Regions from separate parts of the Streptomyces sp. NPDC008238 genome, predicted to be linked through region 1. Evidence: riboswitches for the same ligand, from Rfam matches in the RefSeq annotation. Region 1 holds a riboswitch; each other region holds the start of a gene.
What was found. A riboswitch is a leader RNA that binds a small molecule or an ion and turns the genes downstream of it on or off. The one in region 1 is predicted to bind thiamine pyrophosphate.

Region 2: it holds a riboswitch for thiamine pyrophosphate, as region 1 does, so the genes downstream of both, ACFZAU_RS26205 (thiamine ABC transporter substrate-binding protein) here and ACFZAU_RS15510 (purine-cytosine permease family protein) in region 1, are expected to answer to the same signal.
Region 3: it holds a riboswitch for thiamine pyrophosphate, as region 1 does, so the genes downstream of both, thiO (glycine oxidase ThiO) here and ACFZAU_RS15510 (purine-cytosine permease family protein) in region 1, are expected to answer to the same signal.

Annotation. Positions count from the first base shown of each region.
Region 1 is NZ_JBIBGK010000005.1:298,980-302,279, forward strand. It holds gene thiM (hydroxyethylthiazole kinase) at 1-510, opposite strand, end outside; gene ACFZAU_RS15510 (purine-cytosine permease family protein) at 608-2,014, opposite strand; TPP riboswitch at 2,005-2,097, opposite strand; gene ACFZAU_RS15515 (C40 family peptidase) at 2,347-3,300, opposite strand, start outside.
Region 2 is NZ_JBIBGK010000014.1:171,163-174,462, forward strand. It holds gene rlmN (dual-specificity RNA methyltransferase RlmN) at 36-1,142, shown strand; TPP riboswitch at 1,210-1,314, shown strand; gene ACFZAU_RS26205 (thiamine ABC transporter substrate-binding protein) at 1,306-2,394, shown strand; gene ACFZAU_RS26210 (ABC transporter permease) at 2,463-3,300, shown strand, end outside.
Region 3 is NZ_JBIBGK010000006.1:37,358-40,657, reverse strand. It holds gene thiE (thiamine phosphate synthase) at 1-58, opposite strand, end outside; gene ACFZAU_RS16055 (Rv2175c family DNA-binding protein) at 123-488, opposite strand; gene ACFZAU_RS16050 (NAD(P)/FAD-dependent oxidoreductase) at 609-1,769, opposite strand; TPP riboswitch at 1,897-2,010, shown strand; gene thiO (glycine oxidase ThiO) at 2,006-3,154, shown strand; gene thiS (sulfur carrier protein ThiS) at 3,151-3,300, shown strand, end outside.

The sequences.
Region 1 (3,300 bases):
GGCCACCACGGCGCCGGTCGCGCCGGCCAGTGCCCGTGCCGCTTCCCCGGCCGCCTCGACACCGTGGGAGGAGTCCACCCCGCGGCCGCCGCCGCCCGCCCCCACCAGCGCGATGATCTCGGAGGCGTTGCCCCGTACGACCGTCGGCCGCAGTTCCAGGAGCTCGCGCGCCAGCGCGGTGCGCACCGGGAGCGCGCCGACCGCCACCGGGTCGAGCACCCAGGGAGTGCCGGCCGCGGTGGCGGCCCGGGCGGCCTCGACCATGGCGGAGCGCTGCTCGGCGTGCGGGGTGCCGAGGTTGACCAGGACCCCCGAGGCGACCCCGGCGAACGGTCCGGCCTCCCCCGGGATGTCGACCATGGCCGGTGCCGCGCCCAGCGCCAGCAGGACGTTGGCGGTGAACCCCGTCACCACCGAGTTGGTCAGGCACTGCACGAGTGGGGAGTGGTCCCGCACGCGCGAGAGCGCCTGCGCGGCGAGGGCGGCGTGATCGGCGGAGGTCGGGGACATGCGGTTCGCTCCTCGGGTGACGGACGGTGTGTGCGGTCGCCCGCGGCCGGTGCCGTACGGCCGGGGCACGGACGGACCGGGGCACGGGCGCGGCGGCTCAGGGCCGCGGGCGGTGGCGCAGACGCAGCGGGGTGTACACCGCGAGGGCCACGAGGAACGCCACGTAGTACGAGAGGTCGGCGCCGTGCAGGGCCTCCGCCACCGGGCCGACGTACAGGGTGGTGTCCATGAACGGCACGGCGGCGGCGAAGGCGGCCACGAAAGCGACCCCGGCGGGCCAGCCGGGCTGCGGCCGGCCGGTCTCGGCGGCGAGGTCGATCTCGGCGCCCCCGCGTGCCCGGGCCCGGGCGAACCAGTCGACGACGACGATGGCCACGAAGCCGGGGATCCAGTAGCCGACGAACAGCAGCACGTTCTGGAAGCGGGCGGTGGTGTCGGCGGCGTGCATCCACAGCACCAGGGGGAAACCCAGCACGGCGGCGAAGGCGGCCGCCGCCGGGCGCGGCACGCGCACACCGACCGTCTGCAGGGCCAGGGATCCGCTGTAGTCGTTCATGGCGTTGCTGCACAGCGCGGCCAGGGCGACGGCGAGCAGTCCGAACGCCCCGAGCGGCCCACCGCCCAGCAGTTCGGCCACGCCTGCGGCGGTCTGGTCGGTCAGGACGGACGCGCCCCACAGTCCGAGCGCCTGGACGGCCACGAAGGACACCACCAGGCCCGCCAGGGTGAACCAGAACATGCGCGAGCGGGAGGTGTTCCGCGGCAGGTAGCGGCTGAAGTCGCTGGCGTACGGGGCCCAGGACAGGGTCAGGCTCAACGCGATGGTGCTGGTCAGGACGAACGCGCCGCCCCGGTCGGCCCCGTGGGCCGAGCCGGTGGCGACGGGGTCGACGCCGTCGAGCAGCTTCCAGGCGATCAGCGCGAAGGCCGCGGCGAGCACGAAGGTCATGACGATCTGCAGCCGGTGGATGGCCTCGTAGCCCAGGACTCCGAGGGCGCCCTGCGCGACCATCATCACCAGGACCCCGAGCCAGAAGGGCAGACCGCACAGCCGGGCCAGCGCGTCACCGCCGAAGAGCCCGATCAGCGCGTCCCAGGCGACCGAGGACAGCCACTGCAGGACGCCGGGCACCGCGACGGCCCGGCCGAAGGCGAGCCGGGCCAGCGGGAGCTGCCCGGCGCCGGTCCGGCTCCCCCAGGTGCCCAGGTAGGCGGTGGGCACGGCGCCGATCACGGTGCCGAGCACCACGGCCGCGAGCGCGGTGGCGAAGTCCAGGCCCAGGGCGATGCCGATGGTGCCGGTGAACACGCCGGTCATGGTCAGGTTGGGGGCGAACCACACGGTGAACAGGCGCCCCGGCCCTCCGTAGCGGTTGCTCTCGGGCACCGGCTGTATGCCGTGTGCCTCGATCCGGAGATCGCCCGCGGCGGCCGGCATGCGGCCGTCGAACACGGTGGGCCGGCCGTCTGCGGGCAGACCGCCGGAAACATGCGCCAATGGCATGGAGACATCCCTCCGCCAGTACGAACTGGTTCAGGTTCGACGGGTGTGATCTCAGCCCCGGTGGGGCACCCCGTGTCCGGTACGAGGGACAGGGTAACCCGACGGCGCCGGCCCGCGGGGACGGCCCCCACCTCGGCCTTCGCGGGTGCGTCGGGTGGCGTCGGGAGCCGTCGGTGCCGCGGACCGGCGGGCGTGTGTGCGGGGGATGTCGTGGCGTGGCGGCCGGCACCGAGCGGGAACGACCACCCGGCGCGCCCCGCTCGGCGGGGCCCATTATTTGACGGGACGTCAGTGCCCGGCTGGGACGGGCCTGTTGCGGCCCGGTCCGCAGGTCAGATGCGGACGCCGAACTGGAACGGCATGTTGTTGATGGACTCGTACCGCACGAACGTGCCGGTGCGCGGCGCGTGCAGGACCATGCCGTTGCCCGCGTAGAGGCCGACGTGGTGCAGGTCGCCGTAGAAGAGCACGAGGTCGCCGGGCATCAGCTGGCTCATCGACAGCCGCGTGCCGGCGTTGGCCTGCCCCTGGGAGGGCCGCGGTATGTAGGTACCGGCCTGGGCATAGGCCCAGGAGGTGAGGCCGGAGCAGTCGAAGGAGCCCGGACCGGACGCACCGAAGACGTACGGCGAGCCGAGCTTGGTCTTCGCCGCGGCGAGGGCGGCGGCGGCCAGCGAGGAGGCGGGCGTGTCGTTGCCGAGGTCCACGCGCTCGTTGGTGCGGTCGGCGCGGCCGTCGGCGGCGGCCAGGGAGGCGCGCTGGGCGGCGGTCAGCGAGTTGAGGAGCTGCCGCGCCTCGGCCAGCTTCGCCTGGACTTCCTTCTTCTTGCTGCCCAGTTCGGTGCGGGTCTCGTCGAGCTCGCCGAGCTTGCTCGCCGCCTCCGCCTTCTGCTGGTCCAGGGTGCGCTTCTTCTCCGCGATCTGACGGAGCGCCTCGGCCTGCCTGGTGCTCAGCTGGTCGAGGGCGGACGCCTTGTCGAGGTAGGTGTCCGGGTCGGAGGAGAGGAAGAGCTGGAGCGACGGGTCGATGCCGCCGCTGCGGTACTGCGCGCTGGCCAGGGTACCCAGGTCGTCCCGGAGGTCGTTGAGCTCGGCCTGGCGGCGGGCCACCTCGTCCTGGGCGTCCTCGACCTGCTTCTGCAGCCTCTCCTGCTTCTCCTTGGCGCCGTTGAACTTCTCGGTCGCCTGCTCGGCCTGCTCGTAGAGGCCGTCCACCTTCGCCTTGACGCTCTTGACGGACGGCTTCGCGGGAGCGGCCTGGGCCGCCTGCGCGGACAGGGCGACGGC
Region 2 (3,300 bases), on a different contig from region 1:
GGGGCGCCGAGTCGATCTGCGACACTGGTTGAACCATGCCTGCACCCGGAGAACTCACATTCGTCGCGCCGCGCGGAGCCAAGAAGCCGCCGCGGCACCTTGCCGACCTCTCGCCCGAGGAGCGCCGGGAGGCGGTCGCGGAGCTGGGCGAGAAGCCGTTCCGCGCCAAGCAGCTGTCGCAGCACTACTTCGCGCGGTACGCCGATGACCCCGCCGCCTGGACGGACATCCCGGCGGCGGCGCGGGGGAAGCTGGCGGAGGGGCTCCTGCCGGAGCTGATGTCCGTGGTGCGGCACAGCAGCACCGACAACGACACCACGCGCAAGACGCTGTGGCGGCTGTTCGACGGGACGCTGGTCGAGTCGGTCCTGATGCGCTACCCGGACCGGGTGACCATGTGCATCAGCTCGCAGGCCGGCTGCGGCATGAACTGCCCGTTCTGCGCGACCGGCCAGGCCGGCCTGGACCGGAACCTGTCGACCGGGGAGATCGTGCACCAGATCGTGGCGGGCATGCGCTCGCTGCGCGACGGGGAGATCCCGGGCGGGCCCGCGCGGCTGTCGAACATCGTCTTCATGGGCATGGGCGAGCCGCTCGCGAACTACAAGCGCGTCGTCGGCGCCATCCGCCGGCTGACCGACCCGGAGCCGGACGGGCTGGGGCTGTCCCAGCGGGGCATCACCGTGTCGACGGTGGGCCTGGTCCCGGCCATGCTGCGCTTCGCCGACGAGGGCTTCAAGTGCCGGCTCGCGGTGTCGCTGCACGCGCCCGACGACGAGCTGCGCGACACCCTGGTGCCGGTGAACGCCCGCTGGAAGGTGCGCGAGGTGCTGGACGCCGCGTGGCACTACGCGGACGTGTCCGGGCGCCGGATCTCCATCGAGTACGCGCTGATCAGGGACATCAACGACCAGGCGTGGCGGGCGGACCTGCTGGGCCGGCTGCTCAAGGGTCGCCGCGTCCACGTCAACCTGATCCCGCTCAACCCGACCCCCGGCTCGAAGTGGACGGCCTCCCGTCCCGAGGACGAGCGGGCCTTTGTGGCGGCCCTGGAGGCGCACGGCGTGCCGGTCACCGTCCGGGACACCCGGGGACAGGAGATCGACGGCGCCTGCGGTCAGCTGGCGGCTTCCGAGCGCTGACCTGCGCTTGCTATGGTGACGGTCGTTTGCGGCCGTTTGCCGCGACGTCACGCAGATCACACAAAAGAACATCCGACAGGGGAGCGCGGAGAGCGCTGAGAGTGCGGCACGGCCGCAGACCCTCGGACCTGATCCGGGTCATACCGGCGTAGGGAGTCACCACATGAGCACTACCCGTCGGCGTGTGGCCGGCACCGCACTGGCCGTCGCGCTCGGCGCGAGCGCGCTCGCCGCCTGCGGCGGCGACGGCGACACCGCCAAGGACAAGGGCGCCGCCGCCTCCAAGACCGTCACCCTGGTCAGCCACGACTCCTTCGCCGCGTCGAAGGACGTGCTGAAGGCGTTCACGGCGCAGACCGGCTACACCGTCAAGGTGCTGCGCGGCGGCGACGCCGGCGCCGCGCTCAACCAGGCCGTGCTGTCCAAGGGCAACCCGCAGGGCGACGTCTTCTTCGGTGTCGACAACACCCTGCTGTCCCGGGCCCTCGACAACGACCTGTTCGAGCCGTACGAGGCCAAGGACCTCGACAAGGTGCCCGCCGCGCTCCAGCCGGACGCCGCGAAGCACCGCGTCACCCCGATCGACTTCGGCGACGTCTGCGTCAACTACGACCGGAAGTACTTCACCGAGCACAAGCTCCCCGTGCCGGAGAGCCTCGACGACCTCGTCAAGCCCGCGTACAAGGACCTGCTGGTCACCGAGAACGCCGCCACCTCCTCCCCGGGGCTCGCCTTCCTCCTCGCCACCACCGCGAAGTACGGCGACGGGGGCTGGGAAGCGTACTGGAAGAAGCTCAAGGCGAACGGCGTGCAGGTCGTCGACGGCTGGGAGCAGGCCTACTACGACACCTTCTCCGGCGCCGGCGGCGGCAAGGGCGACCGGCCGCTGGTCGTCTCGTACGCCTCCAGCCCGCCCGCCGAGGTGCTCGCGCTGAAGACGCAGCCGCAGGAGGGGCCGACCGGTGTCGCGACCGGCACCTGCTTCCGGCAGGTGGAGTTCGCCGGCCTGCTCAAGGGCGCCGGGAACCCCGAGGGCGGCAAGGCGCTCGTCGACTTCCTGCTGAGCCGCGCCTTCCAGGAGGACATGCCGCTCAGCATGTTCGTCAACCCCGTGCGGGACGACGCGAAGCTGCCCGAGGTCTTCACCAAGTACGCGCCGGTCGTCGCCGACCCGGCCACCGTCGCCCCGGAGAAGATCGCCGAGAACCGTGAGCAGTGGGTCAAGTCGTGGTCCTCGCTCGTGCTGAAGTAACGAAGGACGCCGGGGGGCGGCGCGCCGGGGCGGCGGCCCTGCGGCCGCTCGCCGTACGGGTCGGCCTGATGGCCGTGCCGGTCGCGTTCTTCGGGCTGTTCTTCGGCTACCCGGTCGCCGCCATCGTCGCCCGCGGGCTCCGCGAGGGCGGACGGTGGCGGTTCGGTCGGTTCGCGGACGTCCTGGGCGAGCCCGACGTCCTGCACGTGCTGTGGTTCACCTGCTGGCAGGCGGCCGCCTCCACCGCGCTCACCCTGGCGATCGCGCTGCCCGGCGCCTACGTCTTCGCCCGCTTCGACTTCCCCGGCAAGCAGTTGCTGCGCGCGGTGGTGACGGTGCCCTTCGTGCTGCCGACGGTGGTCGTCGGCTCGGCCTTCCTCGCGCTGCTGGGGCGCGGCGGGCTGCTCGACGAACTGTGGGGGGTGCGCCTGGACACCACGGTGTGGGCGATCCTCCTCGCGCACGTCTTCTTCAACTACGCGGTCGTCGTACGGACCGTGGGCGGGCTCTGGGCGCAACTCGACCCCCGGCAGGAGGAGGCCGCGCGGGTCCTCGGCGCGGGACGCCTCACGGCCTGGCGCAAGGTGACGCTGCCCGCGCTCGCCCCCGCCGTCGCCGCGGCGGCGCTGATGGTCTTCCTTTTCACCTTCACCTCCTTCGGCGTCATCCAGATCCTCGGCGGCCCCACTTTCTCCACCCTGGAGGTGGAGATCTACCGCGAGACCGCCCAGTTGCTGGACCTGCCGACGGCCGCCGTGCTGACCGTCGTCCAGTTCGCCGCCGTCGCGGCGATCCTCGCCGTGCACGCAGGGACGGTACGGCGCAGGGAGGGCGCGCTGCGCCTGGTGGACCCGGCCCGCACCGCCCGGCGGCCGCGCGGCGCCGGCGAGTGGGGACTGCTGGCAG
Region 3 (3,300 bases), on a different contig from region 1:
GCGCCCTGATGCCGGCGCCCGTGCCGGTGCTCGTGCTCCTGCTCGTACGCGTGCTCATGCGGACGGGTCCCCCTCGGATGGCTGCGCGGTGGCGGTGGGTGTGGCGGTGGCGGGTCGTGCGGTCAGACGGCGAGCGCCTGGGCGCGGCGCTTCACCTCGGTGCCGCGGTTCTCGCGCAGCGCCTGGACGGGGGTGCCGGGCAGGCTCTCGTCCGGGGTGAACAGCCACTCCAGGGCCTCCGCGTCGCTGAACCCGTCGTCCTTGAGGACGGTGAGGGTGCCCGCGAGGCCCTTGACGATCTTCTCGTCGCCGATGAAGTCGGCGGGGATCATCAGCACCCGGTTGTCCCCGCGGCGCACGGCGATGAGCTGGCCTTCCTTGATGAACTGGCGGACCCGGGTCACCTCGACGCCGAGGCGTTCGGCGACGTCGGGGACGTACAGCCAGGAGGGGACGAGGGAGTCAATCTTTGCGTCGATCTCGGTCACAGGACAAGCGTGCCATCCCGGACCGACACCATGGAACCGCTCACGCCACTCGTTGCTCCGTCCTGACGGGTCCGCTACGCCCCGCCGACGCCGGCGGCCGCAGCCGGCGGCCCCCCGGGGTCAGACCACCGCGGCCCGGAGCTGGACCGCCGGGTCGGCCGCCAGGGCCTCGTCGAGGTGCGCGCCGCGGGCGATGAGCTTGCGGGCCTGCGCCAGGTCGCGGGGCCGCCCGACGGCGAACAGCGCGACCAGCTGCCCCTCGCGCAGCCACAGCACCGACCAGGCGGGGCCGTCCGGGTCGCCGCGCAGCAGCACGGGGTCGGAGTCGACGTGGTGCCCGGAGTACTGCACGAAGCGCCCGAACTGCTCCGACCAGAAGTAGGGGACGGGGTCGTAGGGCTCGTCACCGCCCAGGATGTTCGCGGCGGCCGTGCGGGGCCCCTGCACCGCGTTGTCCCAGTGGTGGATCAGCAGCCGCTCCCCGTACCGCGCCGACGGGAAGGAGGCGCAGTCACCGACGGCGTACACGTCCGGCACCGAGGTGCGCAGCCGGTCGTCGGCGAGGACCGAGCGGTCCGGCCCCAGGTCGACGCCGGAGCCGGCCAGCCAGCCGGTCGCGGGCCGGGCGCCGATCCCGACGACGACGGCCTCGGCGGCGAGCACGCTGCCGTCGGCGAGCCGTACGCTTCCGGGCTCGACGGCAGAGACGACCGCGCCGGTGCGCAGCTCGACGCCCTCCTCCGCGTACCAGCCGCGCATCCGCTCGGCGATGTCGGCGGGCAGCACCCCGGCGAGCGGCCGGTCGGCGGCCTCGACGACGGTCACCTCGCACCCGGCGTGGCGTGCCGCGGTGGCGAACTCGGCGCCGATCCAGCCCGCGCCGACCACCACGACCCGGTGCCGGTTTTCCAGCACCGGGCGCAGCGCGGTGGCGTCGTCCAGGGTGCGCAGCATGTACACGCCCGGCGTGCTCTCGCTGCCGGGGAGCATGACGGGTTCGGCGCCGCTGGCGAGGACGAGCTTGTCGTACGCGACCGGGCCCGCGTCGGTGAGGACCTGCCGCTCGTCGGGGCGCAGGCCGCTCGCCTGCCGCCCGAGCAGCAGTTCGACGCCGATGCCGGCGAAGTCGACGTCCAGGGCCGGGCCCTCCTCGGCGCCGAAGAGCACGCCCTTGGACAGCGGCGGCCGGTCGTAGGGGGCGTGCGGCTCCGCGCCGATCAGCGTGATGGTCCCGCCCCACCCCTGTTCGCGCAGGGACACGGCGGTCTGTACTCCGGCCATCCCGGCCCCGACGACGACGGCGCGCTGCTCGCTGCTGCTGGTCACGCGATCACCGTAACGCCGCGAGGGCGCCGCCCGCCGGTACCGGTGCCCTACTCGCCGCCGACGGCGCGTACTAAGGTGGGCCGGGAGAACTCGCGGGAGCCCGGCGCACCGGGCTGAGAGGGCGGCTGGAGCGGCCGCCGACCGTAAGAACCTGATCCGGGTCATGCCGGCGAAGGGAGGAGCGGGACATCATGCACCGTCATGACGTCGTCGTGGTCGGCGGCGGGATCATCGGACTGGTCACCGCGTGGCGGGCCCGTCAGCGCGGCCTGCGCACGGCGGTCGCGGACCCCGAACCGGGCGGCGGGGCCGCCCAGGTGGCCGCGGGGATGCTGGCCCCGGTCACCGAGGTGCAGTACGGGGAGCAGGCGCTGCTGGAGCTCAACCTCGCCGCGGCGCGCCGCTATCCGTCCTTCGTGGCCGAGCTGGAGGAGACCACGGGGCTCGACCTCGGGTACCGCACGTGCGGCACCCTCGCCGTCGCCCTCGACGCCGACGACCGCGCGCAACTGCGCGAACTCCACGCCTTCCAGCAGTCCTTGGGCCTCACCTCGGAGTGGCTGGGCGGCCGTGAGTGCCGCCGCCTGGAGCCGATGCTCGCCCCCGCCGTGCACGGCGGTCTGCGGGTCGACGGCGACCACCAGGTCGACCCGCGGCGGCTGGCCGCGGCGCTGGTGCGCGCCTGCGAGCTGTCCGGGGTGGCGTTCCACCGGTCGCGGGTGGCGCGGGTGGAGGTCACCAGCGACCGCGCGCACGGGGTCGTCCTGGAGGACGGCACGCGGGTCGCCGCGGGGCAGGTGGTGCTGGCCGCCGGGAGCCTCAGCGGGCGCGTCGAGGGGCTGCCCGCGCGGGTGCTGCCGCCCGTACGGCCGGTGAAGGGGCAGGTCCTGCGGCTGCGCGTGCCGCCGGCGTACGCGCCGTTCCTGTCGCGGACGGTACGGGCCGTGGTGCGCGGCGGCCACGTCTACCTGGTGCCGCGCGAGAACGGCGAGCTGGTCGTCGGCGCCACCAGCGAGGAGATGGGCTGGGACACCACGGTCACCGCCGGCGGGGTGTACGAACTGCTCCGCGACGCGCACGAGTTGCTGCCCGGCATCACCGAACTCCCGCTGACCGGGACGCAGGCGGGGCTGCGCCCCGGCACACCCGACAACGCCCCGCTGCTCGGCCGCGGCGCGCTGGACGGGCTGGTGCTCGCCACCGGCCACCACCGCAACGGCGTGCTGCTGACCCCGCTGACCGGCGACGTGATGGCCGAGGTCCTCACCGGCTCGGAGGTCCCCGCGCAGGCCCGGCCCTTCTCCCCCGACCGTTTCGCCCTCCAGGAGCAGCACGCATGACCGCGCCCGTCCTTCTGTCCGTCTCCGTCAACGGCGAGGCGCGCGAGGTCGCCGAGGGCGTCACCCTCGGCGGCCTCGTCGCGACCCTGACCGCGGCCCCGTCCGGGGTGGCGGCCGCGCTCAACGAGACCGTCGTCCCCCGCGCG